Regions from separate parts of the Microbacterium schleiferi genome, predicted to be linked through region 1. Evidence: predicted binding sites of a transcription regulator. Region 1 holds the regulator's gene; each other region holds the start of a gene.

Region 1 (5,771 bases):
GCGCTTCGAGAAACGCGGTGGTTTCCTCGGCGGTTCCCGCCGACACACGCAAACTGCGCGGGATTCCGATGTCGCGCACGAGGATCCCGCGGTCGTAGAGCTGCTGCCACGTGCGGCCGGGATCATCGACCCCGCTGAAGAGAACGAAGTTCGTCCACGACTCGTACGCGCGGTAGCCAAGCGCCTCGACGGTCGCTGAAATCCGGTCGCGTTGCGCGATGATCTCATCGACCATCTGGAGCATGACTGGAGCGTGCGCGAGCGCTGCGATCGCCGCAGCCTGGGTGAGCGAACTGAGGTGGTACGGCAGGCGCACCAGACGGAGCGCATCGATGACGGCAGGATCGGCAGCGAGGTAGCCCACTCGCGCCCCCGCGAACGCGAACGCCTTGCTCATGGTCCGCGATACGAGCAGCCGTTCGCGGCCCGGCAGCAGAGCAAGTGCCGACGGCGCTGTGCGCGGCGCGAACTCGAAGTACGCCTCATCGACGATGACGATCCCGCGCGTCGCCTCATACGCGGCCTCGATCACGTCGAGGCTCAGGGGCGTGCCCGTCGGATTGTTGGGTGCGCACAGGAAGACGATGTCGGGATCGACGGCGCTGATCTGCTCGACCGCAGACTCAGCATCGAGGGTGTAGTCCGCGCCGCGGCTTCCCGACACCCACTCGGCACCGGTTGCCCGCGTCAAGAGCGGGTACATCGAGTAGGTGGGCGCAAAACCGAGCGCTCGACGCCCGGGGCCGCCAAAGGCCTGGAGCACATGCTGGAGCACCTCGTTGGAACCGTTCGCCGCCCAGATCTGATCGGCGACAAGGCCGTGCCGAAGATAGTCGGCAAATGCGGCGCGAAGCTCCCGGAACTCGCGGTCGGGGTAGCGGTTGATTTCGCCGAGAGCTCGGCCTACCGCATCCAGGATGTCGTCCGCCACCTCCCGCGGAACCGGGTGCGTGTTCTCGTTGACGTTCAAGGCGACCGGCAGCGGTGCCTGGGGCGCACCGTAGGGCTGGAGACCCCGGAGGTCGTCGCGGAGCGGGAGATCATCGAGGCGGATCGTCACCCGTCCCATCGTACGGTGCCAAGCGACACCGTCGCCGGGCACGCCGGAGGGATCACTGACTGTATACGGCGGGAATCGCGAGTCGCTGCCCCGCGCTCACAACGCTTCCGGTCAAGCCGTTCAGGCGGGCGATGTCGGACACGACATCACGGGGATCGGCATCCGGTGCGATCTCCTCCGCGATGGACCAGAGGGAGTCCCCCGACGACACGGTGACGGTCTCGAAGGTGCCGGCGGGCGCAGCAGGCTCCAGGGAGGCGAGCGCTGCGCCGCCTCCCCAGATCGCACCGAGGATGACCAGAACAGCGGGAAGAGCGGCAACAGCGGTCAGCACTGCTCGTCCGCGGGCGGTCAAGCGAAGGCGGGTCGCCGGCTGCCGCGTATCCGCGCGCCGAACCGATGAGGTCGCCGTGGTCAGGGGGCCGAGAGCAATCGTCGTCATGTCATCCTCCGCTATCTCGGGGAGAAATTCGCATCCACCTCTCGGCCAGGAGGGATGGATACGAACCTCTCTTCCGAAGCTATCTTCGAGTATTGTGTCTGTCAAGGGGTAACTGTCTCGCTGTTCTTTCGAACACGACACGCGGGCCGAGAGTCCGCGAATCGGCGTCGGGACGGTTACGGTTTCGATGAACACACGTAATCACCGACCTCCGACATTCGAAGAGGAGTGCGGGGCAGATGCGAGCAGCGACAGGAGCAGGGTCATGAACGAGGAGCCGTCACGGGAGCGCACGGGCACACGGCGGCGGCGCAGCCTCAGCGAGAAACAGCTCGCCATTCTCGAAGTGATCCAGCGGGCGATCGCCCGAAACGGCTATCCGCCGAGCATGCGAGAGATCGGCGACGCCGTCGGACTCAAGAGCCTCTCGAGTGTCACCCATCAGCTCAACCAGCTCGAGCTCAGCGGATACCTCCGGCGTGACGCGGGCAAGACGCGCGCGATGGAAGTACTGATCGATCTGCCGGGCATGGCAGCCGAGAACCCGGCAGACATCTCGCCCTCGGTCGGCGATGCCGCGATGGTCCCGCTCGTGGGGCGCATCGCCGCGGGCGTGCCGATCACTGCCGATCAGCAGATCGAGGAGATCTTCCCCCTGCCGCGACAGCTCGTGGGCAAGGGTGACCTGTTCATGCTGCGCGTGAGCGGCGAGTCGATGATCGATGCAGCCATCTGCGACGGGGACTGGGTCGTGGTGCGATCACAGCCGACGGCCGACAACGGCGACATCGTCGCGGCGATGCTCGACGGCGAAGCGACAGTCAAGGCCTTCCGTCAGCGAGACGGCCACACGTGGCTCCTCCCCCGCAACTCGGCTTTCGAGCCCATCCTCGGCGACGACGCGACGGTCCTCGGCAAGGTCGTCGCCGTTCTGCGGGCCGTCTAGTCTCACGCACCTCTTTCTGGGTGTAACGGGACGCAGTCGTTACCTCACGGACATGTGAGCGCCTGACAGTTCCGACAGAATGGGCGCATGACCCCGACATCGCCGGATGATCTCGAAGCCCGCATTCGTACTCTCGAGGCCGAGAACGCGCGCCTAGCCGGTCGCGCCACCTCATCCGGAGGCTGGTGGCGCGCGGCGCTGTCCGCGCTGCTGATCGTGATCGCGACCATCCTCGTTCCGGTCTCGGTCGTGACCACGTGGGCGCGCGTGCAGCTCGTGGACGAAGCGGCGTTCGTGGCGACCTTCGCGCCCCTGACCGAAGACCCCGCCGTCCAGGAGCTGATCGTCGACGAGGCTACTGCCGCCATCGACGAACAGGTGGATTTCACCGCGCTCACGAATCAGGTCTTCGACGGGGTCGAGAGTCTGGGGTTGCCGCCGGCAGCGGCTACCGCCCTCAATGCGCTGCGGGCGCCGGCGGCGCAAGGTGTACAGAACCTCGTCAACTCCGCGGTTGAACGCATTGTCGCGTCCGAGGCCTTCTCCGATGTCTGGGGGTTCGCACTTCGCGGGGTTCATCGGTCGATCACGACCGCAGCCACAGCTGACGGTGGCGGCATCCTCGTCCTCGACAGCGACGGGCTGGGGATCGCTCTGGGCCCCATCATCGAACAGGTCAAGGAGCGGCTCACCGAGAGCGGGGTCGGCGTTGCAAGCCTGATCCCGACGATCGACAAGACCATCATCATCGGTGACGGTGAGGCTCTCACCACCTTCCGCACCGTCTACGCACTCGCCGATGCTGTCGGTTGGTGGCTCTCGGTCGTGACGATCGGCCTGTTTGTGCTCGCGATCGTCATCGCCCGCCGCCGCAGTGTCGCCGTGATCGGCACCGGAGTCGGACTCTTCATCGGCGGGGGGATGCTCGCGGCCGGATTCGGCATCGGCGCGGCGGCGAGCACCGTCTTGGCCGGTCAGCTCGATCTGTCGCCGTCGGCCCTCAGCGTCATCTATGCCCAGCTCACGGCATCCATGGCTCAAAGCGCCCTCGTGATCGCGGTGCTCGGCGTCGTGATCGCGGTGATCGGCTGGCTGATGGGTTCCAGCCGTGGGGCGACGGCGGTTCGCGGTGGTGTCAGCGGCCTCAACGCCACGGCGCGCGAGGCATTGGCAGCCCGTGGTCTCAACACGGGTGGCTTCGGACGTTTCCTGGCCCGGTACCGTGTCGCGATCCGCGTCGCGCTCGTGGTCCTCGCCGTCGTCTGGCTCCTCGCCCTGCGTCCGCTGTCGTTTGCCGACGTCGTCGTCGTGTTCCTCGTGACGATCATCGTCGCGTGGGTCCTCGAACTGCTCCAGCAGCGCGAGATCGCGGAGGTCGAGGTCGTCGAGGTGATCGTGTCCGAGGAGGAGACCGCGAGCGACCGCGCGTAGCGTGGGGAGCATGGACTCCCCCGACACGCGACTCGCCTACGGCACGTGGCCCTCACCGATCACGGCAGCCTCCGTCGCGGCTGCTTCGCCGCGGTACGAAGGGGCGCGGTTCGTTGCCGCTCCCGAGGGCGAACAGATCTGGTGGGGCGAGAGCGTTCCGGCCGAGGGCGGCCGCACGACGGTCAGGCGCCGCCTCCCCGACGCGACGATCGAGGATCTGCTGCCGGCGCCGTGGAACGCCCGTTCGCGCGTGCACGAGTACGGTGGCGGCGCCTGGGCGGCGACGGATGATGGCGCGCTGTGCTTCGTCGAGAAGACCGACCAGCGGGTGTGGCTCCGCGAGACGGGAACGGAGCCGCGCCCTCTGACGCCAGCGGGCACGGGAATGCGCTTTGGTGGCCTTCGTTTCGCGGCGGGACAGCTCTGGGCGATTCGCGAAGACCACGCGAGGCCCGGCATCCCGGCTCGCGACATCGTCCGGATCCCCCGAGACGGTTCGGCCTCGGCCGATCCCGACCGGATCGTGTCGGTGGTCGCCGGCAGCGACTTCGTCGCGCAGCTCGCCGTCTCGCCCGACGGGTCGCAGCTTGCGTGGATCGCCTGGGATCACCCCAACATGCCGTGGGACAGCACGGAGCTGCGCCTCGGCGGCATCGTTGACGGTCGTGTCGAGAACTGGCGGACCCTCGCCGGGGGAGCCAACAGAGCACCCCTGCAGCCGGAGTGGGCCGACGCCGAGCAGCTCGTCTTCGTCGATGATCCCGACGGCCGCTGGAACCTGCACGCCTGGTCGCCCTCGCGCGGCTCGATGCGCATCGATGCCGCACCCGAGGACACCGGCGGCCCGCTGTGGTCGCTCGGCGGCCGCTGGTATTCCCTGACCGCGGACGGCACCGCCGTCTGCGTCCGCACGCACGGCACCGACCGCATCGTCGCGATCTCGCCGGATGGCGAGGTCCGTGAGCTCGGCGGACCGGTGAGCGCCGGGGCATCGATCGAGGATGCCGCAGGAGAGCGCGCCCTGGTCATTGGCGCGCGGACAGATGGTGCTGCCGGGGTCTGGGTGGTCGACACCCAGACCGGGAACTGGGAGTCGGTCGCGGGAGGCGAGTCCGCGTGGCCGGCCCCGTGGACGCCGCGGCCGGTCGAGCTGACCGCCGAGGGTCCCCGCGGAGAGGTCTACGCCTTCGCCTTCCCTCCGACGAACCCCGATGCCTCAGCGCCGGAAGGCGAACTGCCGCCCTACCTCGTCCTCGTGCACGGCGGGCCCACAGGTCATGTCGGCGGAGCAGCATCCCCGAAGATCGCCTACTTCACCAGTCGCGGGATCGGTGTTCTGGATGTGAACTATGGCGGCTCCACCGGGTACGGTCGCGCCTACCGCGACAGGTTGCGGGGACAGTGGGGCGTCGTCGACGTCGAGGACGTGCGCGCCGCCGCGGTGGCGCTGGCAGACGCGGGCCTTGCCGACCCTTCCCGCATCGCCATAGACGGCGGTTCGGCCGGCGGATGGACCGTGCTCGCCGCCATCGCCCGCACCAACGCCTTCGCTGCCGGCGTCTCACGCTACGGCGTCGGCGATGCTCGCGCGCTCGCCGCCGAAACGCACGACTTCGAGGCCCGCTACCTCGACGGATTGATCGGTCCGCTCCCCGACGCGGAAGACCTCTATCTCGAACGGTCTCCGCTGTCGCACCCGGAGGGATTCGACGTTCCGATGCTCTTGCTACAGGGGGCGGATGACGAGGTCGTCCCCCGGCACAGGCCGAGGCCATTCGCGCGGCGCTGGCTGCCCGCGCGGTGCCCCACGCGTACGTCCTCTACGAGGGCGAGGCGCACGGGTTCCGACGGGCGGAGACCGTCATCCACGCCCTGGAGACCGAGCTGGCGTT
Region 2 (5,771 bases), 160 kb from region 1:
TCATCTACGAGGACGAGTACGTGCAGTTACACCACGGACGTTGGCAGGACCACTTCGACATGCTGCAGAACACCGACGTGGCGGCGATCATTACCGATCCGCCGTACGGGGAGACATCTCTGGAGTGGGACCAGTGGCCGAAGGGCTGGCCTTATGAGGCAGCGCTTCTGACGAACGCGATGTGGTGCTTCGGGTCATTCCGCATGTTCCATGACAACGCCGACGAGTTCGCACCATGGAAACTTTCGCAGGAGATCGTGTGGGAGAAGCACAACGGGTCAGGGTTTCATGCTGACCGGTTCAAGCGGGTCCACGAGCTGGCAGTGCTCTGGTATCGCGGGGAGTGGGAAGACATACACCACGTCACGCCGACGACACCGGACGCGACGCCGCGCACGGTGCGCCGCAAGACGCGGCCGACGCACACCGGTCACATCGAGTCGTCGGCGTACCGGTCTGAGGATGGTGGGCCGCGTCTGATGCGGTCGGTGCAGTACGTGCGTTCAGAGCACGGCAGAGCGATTCACCCGACGCAGAAGCCCGAGGGCATCGTGTCGCCTCTGATTGAGTACAGCGTTCCTAGGGGGGCTTGTGCTGGACCTGTTCGCCGGGTCTGGGACTACCGCCGTAGCGGCGCGGAGCATGGGTCGGCGTTGCGTCGCGTTCGAGGTGCGCGAGGACTACGCACACGCCGCGGCGCAAAGGCTAGCTCAGCAGACGTTCGTTTTCGAGGACGGTGCAGCATGACTGGGTGCCGTCACTGGATCGGGTCCGACACCACCGGTCACGTCTGTGGCAATCCTGTGCACCGGTTCTCTCTGTGCGAGAAGCACTTCGAGGCCGAGCTTGCCCGCACGAAGCGTCGCCAGGAGAGCGAGCGTGTGCAGCGCGAGAACGCGGAGGCCCGGTGGCGGCAACGTAACGCGCCGAAGCTTCCAGGGTGGCGTGTGGCGTTGGAGCGAGCTGAGGCGGAGTACACGCGCCGCACCACGTCACCGGTTGAGGACCGCGCCGCGTACGGCGGGCTCATGAGCAGCGCCGTGATCCGCGCTCAACGGTCGCACCTGTCGGACACGAACGTGGCCAGGGTTGCCGAGTTGGACCGGATCATCACCCGGCTCCGCGCCAACATCACACGGATGGAGCGTCAGCAATGAGTCTTCGCATCGTTCCCGTGGATCTGAAGGCGGCGCGAGAGTTCGTCGCGCTGCATCACCGACACAACGAACCGCCTGTTGGGCACAAGTTCAGCGTCGGTGTCGCTGAGGGATCGGAGCTTGTCGGTGTCGCGATCGTCGGCCGTCCTGTGTCGCGGGTGATCCAAGCTGAGGGTGCGACTCTCGAAGTGATTCGCACAGCGACGGATGGCACGCGCAACGCGAACTCGATGCTGTACGGAGCGGCCAGGCGCGCGACCTTCGCTCTCGGGTATGACCGGCTCATCACATACACGCAAGTCGACGAGTCTGGGGCGAGCCTGCGGGCAGCTGGGTTCCGTGTCGTCGCTCAGCGTCCCCCGCGCCCAGGGTGGGATACACCGTCTCGCCGCCGCACGAACAAGGCGGACAACGTTCCGCGCACGCTTTGGGACGCAACTCCCGCCGACATAACACGGATGGAGAGCGCGACATGAGGATGCTTGCGCCTGATGAAGATCCTCGCGAGGAGGAACGCGAGTCCTGGGACCTGTGCTCTGAGGGGTGCCCGGACGAATGCATGGCGGACCACCGGGGGAGGAATGATGATCACCGCCGACATGATTGAGCGCGCTGCGGACGCGATGTTCTTCGAGGACTGCGGCGAGGCGGTGTCAGACGAGTACAGGGCTACCGAAGACTTCGACGCGAAGTTCCGCGAGTACGCCCGAGTCGCTCTCATCGCAGCACTTGAGCCAGACTCCTCACACGTTTCCCGCGTGTACGAGTCGTGCGTAACGGATTCGGGCGGGCGATGCACTCGCTGGTCTCATTACCACTCGGAAGACCCCGCCGCCGACATCACACGGATGGAGCAGGGAACGTGAGCGGGCTCAAATCTCCCATCCAGTATTTCGGTGCCAAGCAGCAGATCGCGGATCAGATCGTCGCACTGATGCCCGCACATCGCGGGTATATCGAGCCATACGCAGGAAGCCTCTCGGTGCTGCTCGCGAAGGAGCCATCGAAGATCGAGATCGTCAACGATCTGGACGAGCGCCTGATGACGTTCTGGCGCGTGCTCCGGGAACGTCCGGGCGAGCTGCTCCACCTTGCGGACCTAACACCACACTCTCGGGCCGAACTGGAAAGAGCTGCCGCTCTGAAGGATGCCGACGAGCTGGAGCTAGCTCGACAGGTGTGGGTGCTTCTGACGCAGGGACGCTCGAGGACGATGAAGCGCACCGGGTGGCGGTTCTATGCCGACCCGAACGGGACCAACGCGTCGTTTCAGACGTACATGGATGCGTACCGGACCCGGCTCTTGCCAGCGGCGGAGAGGCTGCGCGCAGTGTCGCTCGAATGCAGACCAGCGCTCGAGGTCATCGAGCAGTACGGAGCATTCGCGGACAACCTGCTCTATGTCGATCCGCCGTACGTGCACAGCAGTCGCCGCGGCGCACGCTATTCGCACGAGATGACCGACGACGACCACCGAGCGATGGCCGCAACGCTCAGGGAGTGTCAGGCGACGGTGATGCTGTCGGGTTACGCATCGAGTCTCTACGACGAGCTGTTCTCAGATTGGCACCAGGTCCAGATCGGCGCGCGCAGCGATAACGCGGTGAAGCGGGACGTGATCGAGGTCGTCTGGATGAACCGTGCGCCGGGAGCGTTCCTGTGGGTTGACGAGGTGACGGCGTGAATAAGCGTAGGGGTGTGAATCACCCGCCCCGTGTGGTGAAGGATGCCGTGATTCACCGGGACGGTGGCTTCTGCATCCTCGCGCTCAACCGGTGCCAGGGCGAAGCGACCACGACGGATCACCGGGCGAACCGTCAAGCGGGCGGGTCGCGCATCCTCAACCATCCCGCGAACCTCATCGCCGCATGTGCGATCTGCAACGGCGACAAAGCCGATGCCGGCGCGATCGTCCTCCACGACCTCGAGGAACGCGGCCTGTACATCCGGCCCGGGGCCACCCACGCCGCCACGCTACAACGCGCCATAGCGACGCCAGTGATGGACCTTGCCGGTGACCTGTGGCTGCTCGTCGACGCACACACACGCACGCCGTATGAGAGGGAATCATGAGGATCAGGAGTACGAAGCCGGAGTTCTGGCGATCGTCACGCATCGCATCGGTTGGGTGGGACGCTCGCTTGGTCCTCAAGGGGCTTGAGTCTTACGTCGATGACAACGGCGTCGGCAAGGATGACCTCGCTCTGATCGTCGGTGACGTGTTCCCTCGCGACATGCTCGCGAATCCTCGCGACACTCTCGCGAGAGTGTCAGAAGCGATTTCCGACCTCCACCAGGCAGGACTTATCCACAGATACGAGGTCGACGGGACCGAACTTCTCTACATCTCGTTCTGGGAAGACGTGCAACGCATCGACAAGCCAGGCAAAGGAAGATTTCCCAGGCCAGACGGCACTTTTGACTACAAGGCATCCGTAATTCGCGAGAGCGTCGCGAATCCTCGCGAGAGTGTCGCGCCTGGAACAGGGGAACAGGGGAACAGGGGAACAGGGGATTTCTACTCACCTTCTAAGAGTCAGTCCAGTAGTAACCGCGCGCGAGTTTCGACCGACGCAATCCATGTCCCGGAGATGACGAGGAAGCTCGCCGCCCGCCGCGGGGTCAACAACATCCGTTCCGTCGTGGATGCGATCGTCCGGCACACCGGTGTCACGGTCGACGCGAACGGGGCGTTGCAGGTTGCGCTCTGGATCCTTGACAAGGCGAAGACCGCACCATCAGCGCCGCAACGGTACGTGACCGGGGCGATCACGAAGAACCCGCTCGAGGTTCAACAGTTCATCCACGAAAACGCACTGGGGGTGGCCTAGGTATGACCAATAGGTTCCAAAGCGTCGAGGACATCCGCCGGCTGACGGTTGCTAATGATCGCGACTGCTGGGTTTGGGTGCGAAGACGTGATCGTGACGGTTACGGGATGGTCGCATTCCGAGGCAGTGACTGGAGAGTTCATCGATTGGTATACACGATCGAGTTCGGACCGATACCGGATGGATTTACGGTCGATCACCAGTGCTTCAACAGGGCATGCGCCAATCCGAAGCACCTCCGGCTGCTTACCTGGGCGGAGAACGCTCGCCGTCAGCGCCTATCACTTGCGACGCACTGTAAACACGGGCATGAGTACACACCAGAAAACACGCGCACGCGTGGTTCGACTGGGCGTGTGTGTAGGGCATGCGCTGCTCAACGATCCCGCGCCTACCGCGCGCGAAAGCTGGGGTCGTGATGGAAACGATGAATGTCACGGTCCCTGCGGGGGTGTGGGGGCGGCTCGCATCCGAGGCGGATACCCGTGGTGTGACGGTCGAGGATGTGCTCGTCGCGGCGATCAACCATGTGATCCGCCCGCAGGGCCGTAGGGAGATGATTCTCGCATTTGTCAGGGCGGGGTTCACGGACGCTCAGGTCGCCGCGCACACCGGGGAACTGGTCGGGTTCGTCGCGCAGGTCAGACGTGACGCCGGGTTGAAAGCAGTGAGGGGTAGCCGTGGGTGAGATCGAGGTGGAACGGTTCTGCGCCCGTGGTTGCACCCGGGAGGACGGGTCTGGTCTGGTGGCGCGTCACGGGGCGTATTGTGCGCGCTGCCACGGGAGGATCCGTACGGCGTTGCTGATATCTGGTGAGCTCGCCGGTCACCTTCTGCATCACGGTGTTGTGATGCGGCCGGCGGAGGCTGAGCGGGTGGATTCGTCGTCGGAGGCGCCTGTCCCGTTCAATGCTGCGGCGTTTGATGATGTGAATGAGTTGTATTCGTTGCTGGTGTATTGGGTTACGGTGTGGGCTGGGACGCTGCGTCAACCGGTGCCGGGGGTTGCTGGGCGGGCGTGGCGGTCGGACACGGGCCGGATCATCGGCCTGCCCCGATCAACGTCACCAGTGGATGGGCAACGGCTTGTGTCGGGGTTGGCGGGGTGGCTGGGTGACCGGCTCGACGCGATCCTGTCCGCTGACCGGCCGGATGATGTGGATGCGATGTCTGACGCTGTGCGGGATGTGTGGCGGATGAACGCCCGCTGGCCCCGCATCGAACGACCATCGTTCTCGGCGGTCCCGTGCCCGAGGCAGGATTGCGGCGCCCGGATCGCCGTGTACCCGCCCGCGTTTGAGGGTGATGACAGGCGTGTGGTGTGCACCGCCGGGCACTGGTACCCGGAGGAAGAGTACGAGCATCTGATCCGGGTGTTTGAGCAGGTGGCTCGGGAAGAAGCGAAGACAGCGCGGGTCGCGAAACGTCTCGCGAAGAGATACGGGATCGGAGCAACGACATGACCAAGCACACGAACCAACAGAACCGTACCCAGGAGGAGGAGAAATGAGCATCACGAGCGAGATGTTCTACCGCGCCGAATGCGACGAGCTGAAGTGCACGCGCACCATCCCGGACGTGGACGACCACGAGGCCTCGCACTGGCCGCTCGAATCCGTCGAGGAGTACCTGCGGGAGCCACACGAGGAGCGTGACACCGAGGTCTTCTGGTTCTACGAGGACGGGCGAACGCTCTGCCCTGAGCATCACCCGGACGCCAGGCCGTGCGCGTCGGCGTGCAACGGCGGCATGGTCAAGGTCGACGGCCCGCCGCCGACCTGGC
Region 3 (5,771 bases), 1.4 Mb from region 1:
AGCGCCCCGGGGAGCGCAGTGGACCGTGCGCGGGACCGACCGGACGGATCCGTCCTGGGAGCCCTACCTGGCGCTGGCGGCCTGACGCTCCGGGAGTGGTGACTCGAGGATGTCGAGCCACCGGCGCAGGAGCGGCTCGAGCATCTCGGCATCCGGCCCGAGCTCGTCGATAATGCGATGCTCGCCGGCCATGTGCGCTGTGAAGGCCTCGTCGATGACGGCGAGCCCGGCATCCGTGAGCCCGATGAGTCTGCCGCGGGCATCGGAGGCCTCGGGGCGCCGCTCCACGAGCCCGCGCGAGATCAGCCGATCGACGCGCTTGGTGAGGCCGCCGCTGGTGACCATGGTGTGGCCGGCGAGCTCGCCCGCGCGGCGCTGATAGGGGGCTCCGGCTCTACGCAGGGATGCCAGGATGTCGAACTCCGCGGAACTGAGGTCGAAGCGGGCATAGACCTCGTCGAGGCGCTGGTCCAGGAGTCGTCCGATGCGGTGGAGGCGGCCGATGACGCCCTGCGGGGAGGGGTCGATGTCGGGGCGTTCGCGCCGCCACTCGGTCTGGATCTGTGCGACGCGGTCGGATGCGGCATCCATGGTTTCACGGTAGCGGAATAAATCTTCCGCGGAAGCTATTGTTTCCTTCCATGGAAGATAAAAGGCTGCGGTGGATCCTGCTGACTGCGATCGCCCCGATCGCATGGGGAAGCACGTACTTCGTCACGCGTCAGTTCCTGCCCGCCGACGCACCGCTGTGGGGAGCGCTGTTTCGCGCGCTCCCGGCGGGACTCATCCTGCTGCTGATCTCGCGCCGTCTTCCCCACGGGGTGTGGTGGTGGCGCGCGGCGGTGCTCGGAGTGCTCAACGTCGGCGGGTTCTTCGTGCTCGTCTATGTCGCCGGCCAGCGGCTCCCCTCGAGCGTCGCGGCGACCGTGATGTCGGCATCCGCCGCCGCCATGATGCTGCTCGCGTGGATGCTGCGCCGTCAGCGACCGCGCGTGCTCGCCGTTGTCGGAGCGGGTATCGGATTGGTGGGCGTCGCGCTGTTGGTCGGCGTCGGCGGAGAACCGGTCGACGGATGGGGACTTGCTGCGGCTTTCGCCGGCATGATCTCGTCATCGCTCGGCTTCGTGCTCACGGGACGGTGGGGCAACGAGATCCCGGGGCTCACGATGGCGTCGTGGCAGCTGACGGCGGGTGGGCTGATGCTGTTGCCGGTCGCGCTTTTCGTGGACGGCCCGCCGCCCGCGTTGACGCCGACGTCGGTGCTGGGTTTCGCGTACCTCTCGCTCGTCTCGACGGCGCTCGCGTTCACTGTCTGGTTCGCCGGGCTTCGGCGCTTGCCTGCCGCCACCGTGGGGCTCGTGGGGCTGCTCAATCCCGTCACAGGTGTCGCGCTCGGGGTCTTTCTCGCGGGGGAGCCCTTCGGAATCGCGCAGACCGCGGGGCTTCTGCTCGTGCTCACCGGGATCGTGCTGGGCGTGGTGACGCCGCGGCGGGCACCGGTGGCCACGCCACCTGCTCCGGGCCCGACGGCTGCGCTCCTGACTGCGGCGCCGGCGGCGGCTCTTGCAGGGCCTCCCGCAGCAGACCCTTCGCCCGGGCATAGCGGCTCCGCGCCGTCGAGGCCGGGATCCGAAGCAGCCGGGCCGCGTCCTCGAGTGTGAGGTCGTCCCAGTGCACGAGCCGGATGAGCTCTGCCTGGGCAGCCGGAAGGGAGTCGACTGCACGCCGCACCTCGAGCCCGGCATCCGCCCCGGCGGTTGGCGACTGATCGAGTGTGTCGATGAGGCGCCGGGTCAGTTCGTCGCGGCGACGGATGCTGCGCCAATGGTGTCTCTGCACGTTGCGGGCGACACCGAACAGCCACAGGCGAGCCTCGTCGCCGTCGCCAGGCATCCGCCGACGGGAACGCCACGCCTGTAGGAGTGTCTCGCTGGCTAGATCCGCGGCATCCTCTCGGGAAGCCACGCGGTGGAGGAAGTACGCGAGGATCCGCGGAGCATTCGCCGTGAGTGCGGACCGGGCGTCGTCGTCGGTCACGGTGCGGGAGTCTCGGTCGCATCGGTCGAGCACTGGGTTTGCCATTCGCCTCCGACCCCGCTGACGAAGAGGGACTCGTCATCGGGAAAGGAGGCGAAGACAGACTTGGCCATGCCGTTGAACACCACCACGGCGAGAGCCTCCTGGAGGACATGCGCGTCGCTGACAGTAGGGTCAGGCTGGGGTCCGCCAACCAACGTGAAGTCGAAGTCCGCCATGTCGGCACCCGGGATCAGGTGAGAGAGCCGGTCGGCGCGGTCGAGGTGGGCGAGTCTTACCGCGACGCTCGCAGAGTCCGGCGCCATGTTTGCGATGTCCAGGTCGGAAAGGTAGGCGCGGGCTGCATCCTGCACCTCCTGAGTCGGGAGGACGTCTGCCTTCATTCGCGTCTCGCAGAAGCCAACGAAGTTCCCGTCGACATCCGTCCACGAACGGGTGAACGCCAGATCCGGGTCGGTGATGTTCCATGGTGCCCATCCGCCGGCAGCCATGGCGCCGCCGCCGACGAGCACGAGTGCCGCGCCGAAACCGATCGCCGGTGCCAGGATGCGGCGGCGTTGTGGTGTGCGTCGTGTGCGTGCCGCCGCGAGCACGTGCACCGCCGTGACCACGGCAGGATCATCGGTCTTCGCACGTGCGTTCCGCAGCGTCTCGTCGAGATCGTCCATGTGCACTCTCCTATGGTCGGGGATCCCGGATGGTGGGTTCACAGAGCACATGCCACGGTGATGGTGTTTCGTCCACGTCGGGCGAGAATCCGCGGATTAGTGCCAAAACCTGATGTTCTCGCGGGGGTGTCGGCGTGGCGTGGTGGGATGGGGGCATGACGCGCGCACTCGTGGTGATCGATATGCAGCAGGGGTTTGATGACCTCGACTTCTGGGGGCCGACGGCCAACCTCGACTGCGAGGCCAATGTCGCGCGGCTCATTGCGGCGTTCGCGGGGAGCCGGTGGTGGTCGTGCGGCACGACTCTCGGCATCCGGATTCGCCGCTGCATCCCTCCCACCCAGGCAACGCGCTCGTCGATGCTGTCGCGAAGACGGATGCCGCGGTGCTGGTGACCAAGAACGTCAATTCGGCTTTCTATGGTGAGCCGGACCTCCACGCCTGGCTGCAGGAGCGGGGGATCGACGAGCTGGTGGTGTGCGGCATCCAGACCAACATGTGCGTCGAGACCACCGCTCGGATGGCCGGGAACCTCGGGTATGACGTGACAGTCGTGCTGGATGCGACGCGGACGTTCGACCTCGAGCAGGTCATCCCTGGGGTGGGGGTTGTGCGGCGAACCGCGGCTGAGCTCATGGCGAGTACGGCGCTTGTTCTCCAGGGCGGCGACTTTGCGCGCATCGCCACCACTGCCGATTTCGCCACAGCCTGAGGGGCGCAACCTTCAACGCTGACTCGAACAAAGTATCTATTCGCGCACATCGGTCGGATTGATCGGGTTCTGTCGGATCGTTCCGGTCGGTTGCTCCGGCTAAAGGCGTGAGATCCTATAAAAGCTGAACTTCCGATGTCGGATGCCCCGCGTAGCGTGCTCTCATCGCATTGACGCATTAGAACATGCGTTCTAACCTGTGGGAGTGAGGGCGATCATGGGAGCACAGCGCGCGGAGGCTGCCGCTGACGTCCGTGACCGGCTGGCTGAGGTGCATCGCCTCCGAGCCCAGGTCGAGCAGGTGCAGGGGCGGACCCTCGACGTTCCGGTCTTGCCGTCGTATCCGGCGCTGTCGCGGCTGCTCCCCGGCGGCGGGCTGCGGCCCGGGTCGGTGTACACGGTAGCGCCGGGGGCGGCATCCGTCTCGCTGCTGCTCGCGCTGCTGGCTTCGCCCTCGCAGGCGGGGTCGTGGTGCGGAGTCGTCGGGATGCCGAACCTGGGCGCCGAGGCTGCGGAACGCTTGGGAGTCGACCTGACTCGGCTCGTGATGGTTCCGGACCCGGGATCGCGATGGCTCGCGGTGACGGCCACGATCACCGAGGTGCTGCCCCTAGTGGTGGTGCGTCCACCGGGACGGGTCTCGGATGCCGACGCTGCCCGGTTCGCGGCTCGCCTGCGCGATCGTGACGGTGTGCTGCTCGTGCAGGGGCCGTGGCCGCAGGCCGAGGCATCCCTGTCAGTGAGCGATCCCGGCTGGAGTGGTCTTGGTCGCGGGCACGGGTATCTCGACGCACGAGAGGTCACCGTCACGGTGTCCAGTCGGCGCCTGGCGACTCCGAGGCGGGGACCTGTGCTGCTGCCGGCGCCGGGGGAGTCGTCGACGCCGTCCGGGGGCCTTCTCCCGTGGTGCGAGATGCGCGTGAGCAGGAGATCGAGACGGTGCCGATTCGGGAGGCGCTGCCCGTCCGGGAAGCAGGGTGACATGCCTGCCGACTCACCCCCACGAACGCTGACGCGAAGCCTCGCACGAACGCTGACGCGAACGGCGACGCGAAGCCTTGTGGTGTGGATGCCGGATTGGCCGGTCACCGCGCTGACGCGGGACGGGCCGCACCCGCTCGACCCCACCGACCCGATCGCGGTCGTCGACAAGAACCTCGTCGTCGCGTGCTCAGCCACAGCGCGCCGGGACGGAGTGCGGCGAGGGCAGCGTCGGCGCGACGCGCAGGCACGGTGCCCGGCCCTCGCGATCGTTCCGGCTGACCCGGTGCGCGATCACCGCGCGTTCTCGCCTGTCGTCACCCAGCTCGAAGAGCGTGCTCCCGGTGTGCAGATCGTGCGTCCGGGGCTCTGCGCACTGCGCGCTCGGGGCCCTGCTCGCTACTACGGGGGTGAATCTGCAGCCGCGCGGGTGCTCCTCGACCGGATGCGGGAACTCGGCCTCGTCGATGTCCGCATCGGGGTCGCCGACGGACCGTTCACCGCCGAACAGGCAGCGCGCAGTGCGACCACGGCGGCTGATCCCGTCCGCATCGTGCCGGAGGGAGCGGCATCCGCGTTCCTTGCCCCCCTATCGGTCGCGGCACTCGACGATGCGGACCCCGCCTCGAACGTCGGATCCGGCATCGTCGATCTGCTCGCGAAGCTCGGCGTCCAGACGCTGGGAGCTTTTGCCGCGATGCCCGAAGAGCGCGTGCGCGAGCGGCTGGGGGAGCGCGGAGTGCGGTTGCAGAACCTTGCCGCCGGCAGCGACTCACGCCCGATCGAGCCGCGGGTACCGCCGCCCGAGCTTGTCCGTGAGATCGCCTTCGAACCCCGCTGGAACTTGCCGAGCAGGTCGCTTTCGGGGTGCGGCAGACCGCGGATGCTTTCCTGGCCAGCCTCGGGGCGATCGACCTGGTCTGCACCGAGGTGCGCATCGAGCTGGTCGGTGACCGGGGGAGCGCAGCGAGCGGGTGTGGCTGCATCCCGGGTCGTTCGATGCCGCCGCAATCGTCGACCGGGTGCGCTGGCAGCTTGCCGAAGACGCCGCCGATCTTCTTACCGGCGTCGGGCTCGTTCGTATCTCACCCGAGGCGGTGGATGCCGCATCTCACCACGCCCCGGCGATCTTCGGCTCGGGACCCGAAGAACGCGTGCACCATGCGCTCTCTCGCGTGCAGGCGATGCTCGGGCACCGCGGTGTCGTGACCCCCGCGATCGGGGGTGGGCGCTGGCTGGACGAACGGCAGGTGTGGGTGCCGTGGGGTGACCGGCTTCCTCGCGACCATCGCACGCTCGCCGCCGAACGCGCCCGCCCGTGGCCGGGGAGCCTGCCCGACCCGCTGCCGGCCACGGTGTTCACCGCTCCCGTG
Region 4 (5,771 bases), 910 kb from region 1:
CCGTCGAGGGCGTGAGCTTCGGCGACCTGGGCCTCGGCGAGAACATCGTTCGCGTGCTCGCCGATCTGGGGGCTGCTACGCCGTTCCCCATTCAGGCCGCGACAGTCACTCCGATCCTGGAGGGTCGCGACGTCCTGGCGCGCGGTCGTACGGGCTCGGGCAAGACGATCGCGTTCGGTGCTCCGCTGGTCGAGAGCATCCTGCGCTCGCAGGCGGGGAGCCGTCGCGAATTCGGCCGCGCACCCAAGGCACTCGTGCTGGCACCGACCCGCGAACTCGCGTTGCAGATCGACCGGACGATCCAGCCGATCGCCCGGAGCGTCGGCCTGTTCACGACGCAGATCTACGGCGGCGTGCCCCAGGCCCGTCAGGTCGGCGCGCTCAAGAAGGGCGTCGACATCATCGTCGGGACGCCGGGACGGATCGAGGACCTCGTCGAACAGGGCAAGCTTGATCTCTCCGAGGTGCGCATCGCGGTTCTCGACGAGGCCGACCACATGTGTGAGCTCGGATTCCTCGAGCCGGTTCAGCGCATTCTGCGCCTGACGGCCGAGGGAAGCCAGAAGCTGCTCTTCTCCGCGACGCTCGACCGCGAGGTCGCTGCGCTCGTGGACGAGTTCCTCGTCGAGCCTGCCGTCTACGAGGTTGCCGGCGAGGACCAGGACTCGAGCACCATCGAGCACCGCGTTCTGGTGATCGACCACCGCGACAAGGCCGAGATCCTCACCTCACTCGTCGACCGCGACGGCAAGACCCTCGTGTTCGCGCGCACCCGCGCTTACGCCGAGATGCTCGCCGAGCAGTTCGATGACGCCGGAATTCCGTCGCTTGCGCTACACGGTGACCTCAACCAGGCCAAGCGCTCGCGCAACCTCGAGAAGCTGACCTCGGGCCGAGTTCGCGTGCTCGTCGCGACGGATGTGGCAGCGCGCGGCATCCACGTCGACGACATCGATCTGGTGGTCCAGGCTGACGCGCCCGATGAGTACAAGACGTACCTGCACCGCTCGGGTCGCACCGGTCGCGCGGGTCGCGCAGGTCGCGTCGTGACGCTCATCACCCGTCAGCGCCGCCGTCGGATGACCGAGATGCTCGATCGCGCCGAGATCGAAGCCCCCTTCGAGGATGCCCGCATCGGTGACGATGTGCTGGAGGAGATCGCTGGCCGCCAGCTCGCGGACGTCGACGCTCCTCAGGAGCTCGTCGACGCCTGAGCCCCGCTCCGGCACCTCCCTGCCGCCTCCGGCACCTCCCTGCCACCTCACGGAGGTAGGCAATATCTCCGAGGTAGGACGAATCCCCACCGGATCGTCCTCCCTCGGAGATTTCTCCTACGTCAGCGCGGGGCGTGGGTGACAACACCAGTGCGCGAGCGTTGCGCTCCACCTGCCGCCGGTACCCGTCCGTACCCTCCGGAGGCATCTCCCGGAGGTAGGCGTTATCGCCGAGGTAGAACGAATCACCGCGGGATCGGCCTACCTGCGGGATGTCTCCTCCGTCCGTGCGGGATGTGGGCGACAGCTCGGGGGTGCGCGGGTTGCGCTACACCTGCCGCCGTCACCCTCCCCGTACCTCCCCGAGGTAGGCACTATCTCCGAGGTAGGACTAATCCCGACCGGATCGTCCTACCTGGGGGATTTCTCCTCCGTCCGTGCGGGGAAGGCGGCGCGGCTCAGAAGAGCATGGCGGCGGCATCCGCCCGGCGGCCACGTGAGGTCGTGATGACGGATGCCGCGGCTCGGCGCGCGGCGAGGCCGGGAACCGGCTCGCGGGGTGGCGCCTCTTCTTCGGCATGTCCGGTCAGGCCGTGCACCCGCAGCAGCGGCCGGACGCGTTTGGCGAGCCACTGCCGATACGGCTTTGGTGCATACGCGGCGGCGCCCGGGTAGAGCCCGCGATACGCCCCGACGAGATCCGGATGCTCCCGCTCGAGCCACCGCAGGAACCATTGCTTCGCCCCGGGCCGCAGATGCAGGGCGCCGAACACCACCCGGTGTGCGCCTGCTGCGCGGATGCGCGCGAGGGCGTCATCGAGCGTCGCGATCGAGTCGGTCAGGTGGGGGAGGATCGGCATCAGGAAGACGGTGACGCGGAATCCAGCATCCGTCGCCGCCCGTACTGTCTCGAGCCGTGCCGCGGCGGAGGGTGTCCCGGGTTCGAGCGTGCTCTGCAGCGCGTCATCGAAGACAGCGATCGACATCGCCAGCGACACGTCGACCTCCCGGGACGCCTCCGCCAGCAGCGGAAGGTCTCGGCGCAGCAGGGTTCCCTTCGTGAGGATCGAGAACGGCGTTCCCGCATCGGTGAGTGCTTGAATGATGCCGGGCATGAGGCGGTAGCGGCCCTCGGCCCGCTGATACGGGTCGGTGTTCGTGCCGAGCATGACGGGATCGCCGGTCCACGAGGGCCTCGCGAGCTCTGCGCGGAGCACCTCGGTGACGTTGACCTTCACGATGATCTGCGCGTCGAAGTCGCGTCCGGCATCCAGCTCGAGGTACTCGTGCGTGCCGCGAGCGAAACAATAGCTGCAGGCATGACTGCATCCGCGGTAGGGGTTCACGGTCCAGTCGAAGGGCATCGCTGAACCGCCGGGCACGTGGTTCAGGGCGCTTTTGGCGACGACCTCGTGGAAGGTCATGCCCGCGAACTCGGGTGTTGTCACCGACCGCACGAAGCCACCGAGGTGTTCCATCCCGGGCAGCGCATTGGTATCGCCCGCGCCGATCGCCTGCCCGTTCCATCGCATGCGGATAGTCGAACAAAAATACGACGACGTGTCAACACGCATACGAGACTGGTCGAACGAGAAGCCGAAGCTGGAGGCATTCCACAAACGCGGGACCCAGTACCGCCAACCGTGAGCCGCAATCCCACAGTCGGATCGGAATCTGTCCAGGGCCGGGGCATAGAATCGCGTCGGCGACGGGGCCTAGCCGCTGATTCTGGCAGGCCCGCGCCATCGATGTGGAAGGAAGGGCTCACATGGAGCGCGACATCTACGACGAGGACCACGAGGCGTTCCGCGACGTCGTCAAGGAGTTCGTCAAGCGTTACGTCACGAACGAGGCCATCGCCCGGTGGGATGCCGAGGGCGAGATCGATCGCGACACGATGAAGGCTGCCGGCGAGTCCGGCCTCATCGGTCTCTCGGTGCCCGAGGAGTTCGGTGGTGCGGGGATGCTGCAGGATTACCGCTTCCGCGCCATCGTGATGGAAGAAGTCATCTCGGCCGGGTCGGGGTCGCTGGCCGGTGCGTTCGGCATCCAGGATGACCTCGCGGTGCCCTACCTCGTGCACATGGGGACGCAGGAGCAGAAAGAGAAGTGGCTTCCCGGCATGGCGACTGGTGAGGTGATCGGCGCTCTCGCGATGACCGAGCCCGGCGCCGGCAGCGACCTGCGCGGCATCAAGACGACCGCGAAGAAGGTCGACGGCGGCTACATCGTCAACGGCGCCAAGACGTTCATCTCCAGCGGCAAGACCGCCGACCTCGTCGTCACGTTCGTCAAGACCGGTGAGGGCAACCGGCCGGATGCCTTCAGTCTGCTGCTCATCGAGAACGGCATGGACGGGTTCGACCACGGCAAGAAGCTGCACAAGATGGGCTTCCACGGCCACGACACCGCAGAGCTCTCGTTCAGCGACGTCTTCGTTCCGGAAGAGAACCTCATCAGCGGTCGCGAGGGCATGGGCTTCGTGCAGCTCATGATGAACCTCCCGCTCGAGCGCATGTCGATCGGTGTCGCCGGCGCGGCGGCAGCTCAGGCGGCGCTGGACTGGACGCTCGCGTACACGAAGGACCGCGAGGCCTTCGGTGAGCGGATCGCCGACTTCCAGAACACCCGGTTCCGGCTCGCCGACATGTCCGCGAGTGTCGAAGCGCTCTGGGCATATACCGATCGCGTTATGCGGGCCTACGCGGGCAAGAAGCTCTCGGCTGAAGAGGCAGCGAAGTACAAGTTCTGGGCGACGGAGCGGGAGTGGGAGGTGCTCGACCTCGGCGTGCAGCTGCACGGTGGCTACGGCTACATCACCGAGTACCCGATCGCCCGCGCGTTCCTCGACGCTCGCGTCCACCGCATCTACGGCGGCACGAACGAGATCATGCGCGAGATCGTCGGACGAGACCTCGCCGGCAAGCGCTAGTCACACGCCGCACATACGGATGCCGCGACACCGCCCTCTGAGGAGGCGCGGGTCGCGGCATCCGTCGTTCGCGGCATCCGCCGGCGTGCGCCGCAGAGACTAGACCGGCGGAGCCCAGGGGAAGAAGAGGGCCAACAGCGCCGCGGACACAACCCAGAACAGGACCATGAACACGACGTCGCGGGCGCGGAACGGCACGAGGTGGCGTTCGGTCCGGTCGGGGTAGGCGCCGAAGGCGCGGGAGTCCATCGCGAGAGCGACCCGCTCGGCGTGACGGATGGCGCCGGCTAGCAGCGGGACGATGTAGCTGACCCAGCGGCGCAGACTCGCGATCGGCCCTCGTCCCCGGTGCGCGCCGCGCACGCGGTGAGCCTGGCGGATGATCTCCAGTTCGTGCCCGAACCGGGGGACGAAACGGAAAGCGGCCAGCGCCGTGTATCCGATCCGGTACGGCACGCGCAGTTGCTGGACGCAGGCCCGCACGAGATCAGGACCGGTCGTGCTGAGGCCGGGAATGAGGGAGAGCGCGAGGATCGCCCCGAGCCGCAGGCCCGTCGCGAACCCGATCTGCAGCGCCCCGCTGTAGAGCGTCCACGCGCCGATCTGCAGCACGGGGTGCGTATTGGCGACGAGTGCGGCATCGGTCCACAGCGAAAACCCGAACCCCAGCACGAGGATCGCGCCGGGCACCGCGAGCAGGAGCACGGCTACCGCGCGGATGCTGAGGCTCACGCCGACGATCAGAACGAGGTAGGCCAGCGCGAGGAAGGCGATCGGTGTCGCGAGGTCGCGGACGAACACGAGCAGCACGACCGCGGGAAGGATCGCTGCCATCTTCGCGAGCGGGTTCATCGCGTACAGGAAGCGCACCGCGGAGGTGCGGGGCACCCCGGCGTAGGGGTCATCGGTCACGGATGCCGGGATCACGGTCGACGCGGTCGTCACGACCCACCACCGGGAAGGTCTGCTACGCGGGTGATCGTGCGAAGCTCCGGGTGCGTGGCAAGAGAGGTGAGCGCGCGGGCCAGCGGCGGCACCCGCAGACCCGCGCGGGCGATGAGGTCGGCATCCGCGAACACCTCGCCCGGGGTTCCGGTCGCGGTGACGCGTCCCGACTCCATGACGGCGACGCGGTCGGCGTACTCGGCGACCAGCTGCATGTCGTGGGTGACGACGATGATCGTCGTGCTGTCGCGGTTGAGGTCACGCAAGAGCGTGAGCAGTTCCTCAGCACGCGCGCGATCCTGCCCGAACGTCGGTTCGTCGAGGGCGAGCACGGGAGCTCCGGCGACCAGCGCGGTGCCGACGGAGAGTCGGCGCTTCTGCCCGCCCGAGAGGAGGAACGGATGCACCTGCGCCCGCTTCCGCAGTCCGAACCGGTCGAGGAGGGCCAGGGTGCGCCGCTCGACCTCCGCGTCGTCGAGCTGCTGGCGGCGCAGGCCGTGGGCGATCTCGTCGAACACGGATGCCGCGATGAACTGGTGCTCGGGATTCTGGAACACGAACCCGACGTGCTTCGACAGAGAGCGGTCGTCGAGGCGAGCAACGTCCAGGCCGTCGACCTTGACCGTGCCGCGGGGCGGGGTGAGCACCCCCGCGAGGGCCTGGATCAACGTCGTCTTGCC

The links. Region 1 encodes LexA, which represses DNA repair genes until DNA is damaged. Its sites were predicted from a motif close to TCGAACANNTGTTCGA; they were not measured.
Region 2: the regulator LexA is predicted to act here: its motif matches at 4,068-4,083, upstream of IT882_RS17255 (HNH endonuclease signature motif containing protein).
Region 3: the regulator LexA is predicted to act here: its motif matches at 3,597-3,612, upstream of IT882_RS17145 (DNA polymerase Y family protein).
Region 4: the regulator LexA is predicted to act here: its motif matches at 2,755-2,770, upstream of IT882_RS00755 (Rv2578c family radical SAM protein).

What each region holds. Positions count from the first base shown of each region.
Region 1 is NZ_CP064760.1:1,065,516-1,071,286, reverse strand. Features, by position in the region: gene IT882_RS05070 (histidinol-phosphate transaminase) at 1-1,069, opposite strand, end outside; gene IT882_RS05065 (LysM peptidoglycan-binding domain-containing protein) at 1,113-1,502, opposite strand; gene lexA (transcriptional repressor LexA) at 1,768-2,448, shown strand; gene IT882_RS05055 (hypothetical protein) at 2,536-3,879, shown strand; gene IT882_RS05050 (prolyl oligopeptidase family serine peptidase) at 3,890-5,771, shown strand, end outside.
Region 2 is NZ_CP064760.1:907,580-913,350, forward strand. Features, by position in the region: partial or broken gene IT882_RS04255 (DNA-methyltransferase) at 60-747, shown strand; gene IT882_RS04260 (hypothetical protein) at 744-1,157, shown strand; gene IT882_RS04265 (XF1762 family protein) at 1,154-1,633, shown strand; gene IT882_RS04270 (hypothetical protein) at 1,649-2,023, shown strand; gene IT882_RS04275 (DNA adenine methylase) at 2,020-2,841, shown strand; gene IT882_RS16315 (HNH endonuclease) at 2,856-3,230, shown strand; gene IT882_RS16320 (hypothetical protein) at 3,227-3,988, shown strand; gene IT882_RS17255 (HNH endonuclease signature motif containing protein) at 4,096-4,407, shown strand; gene IT882_RS04295 (hypothetical protein) at 4,404-4,676, shown strand; gene IT882_RS04300 (hypothetical protein) at 4,864-5,451, shown strand; gene IT882_RS04305 (hypothetical protein) at 5,495-5,771, shown strand, end outside.
Region 3 is NZ_CP064760.1:2,426,334-2,432,104, reverse strand. Features, by position in the region: gene IT882_RS11775 (HNH endonuclease) at 1-85, shown strand, start outside; gene IT882_RS11770 (MarR family winged helix-turn-helix transcriptional regulator) at 64-591, opposite strand; gene IT882_RS11765 (EamA family transporter) at 642-1,661, shown strand; partial or broken gene IT882_RS11760 (RNA polymerase sigma factor) at 1,627-2,082, opposite strand; gene IT882_RS11755 (hypothetical protein) at 2,034-2,705, opposite strand; gene IT882_RS16595 (hypothetical protein) at 2,861-3,100, shown strand; gene IT882_RS11750 (isochorismatase family protein) at 2,989-3,417, shown strand; gene IT882_RS17145 (DNA polymerase Y family protein) at 3,623-5,668, shown strand; gene IT882_RS17140 (hypothetical protein) at 5,604-5,771, shown strand, end outside.
Region 4 is NZ_CP064760.1:153,142-158,912, forward strand. Features, by position in the region: gene IT882_RS00750 (DEAD/DEAH box helicase) at 1-1,214, shown strand, start outside; gene IT882_RS00755 (Rv2578c family radical SAM protein) at 1,673-2,746, opposite strand; gene IT882_RS00760 (acyl-CoA dehydrogenase family protein) at 2,983-4,146, shown strand; gene IT882_RS00765 (energy-coupling factor transporter transmembrane component T) at 4,246-5,070, opposite strand; gene IT882_RS00770 (ABC transporter ATP-binding protein) at 5,088-5,771, opposite strand, start outside.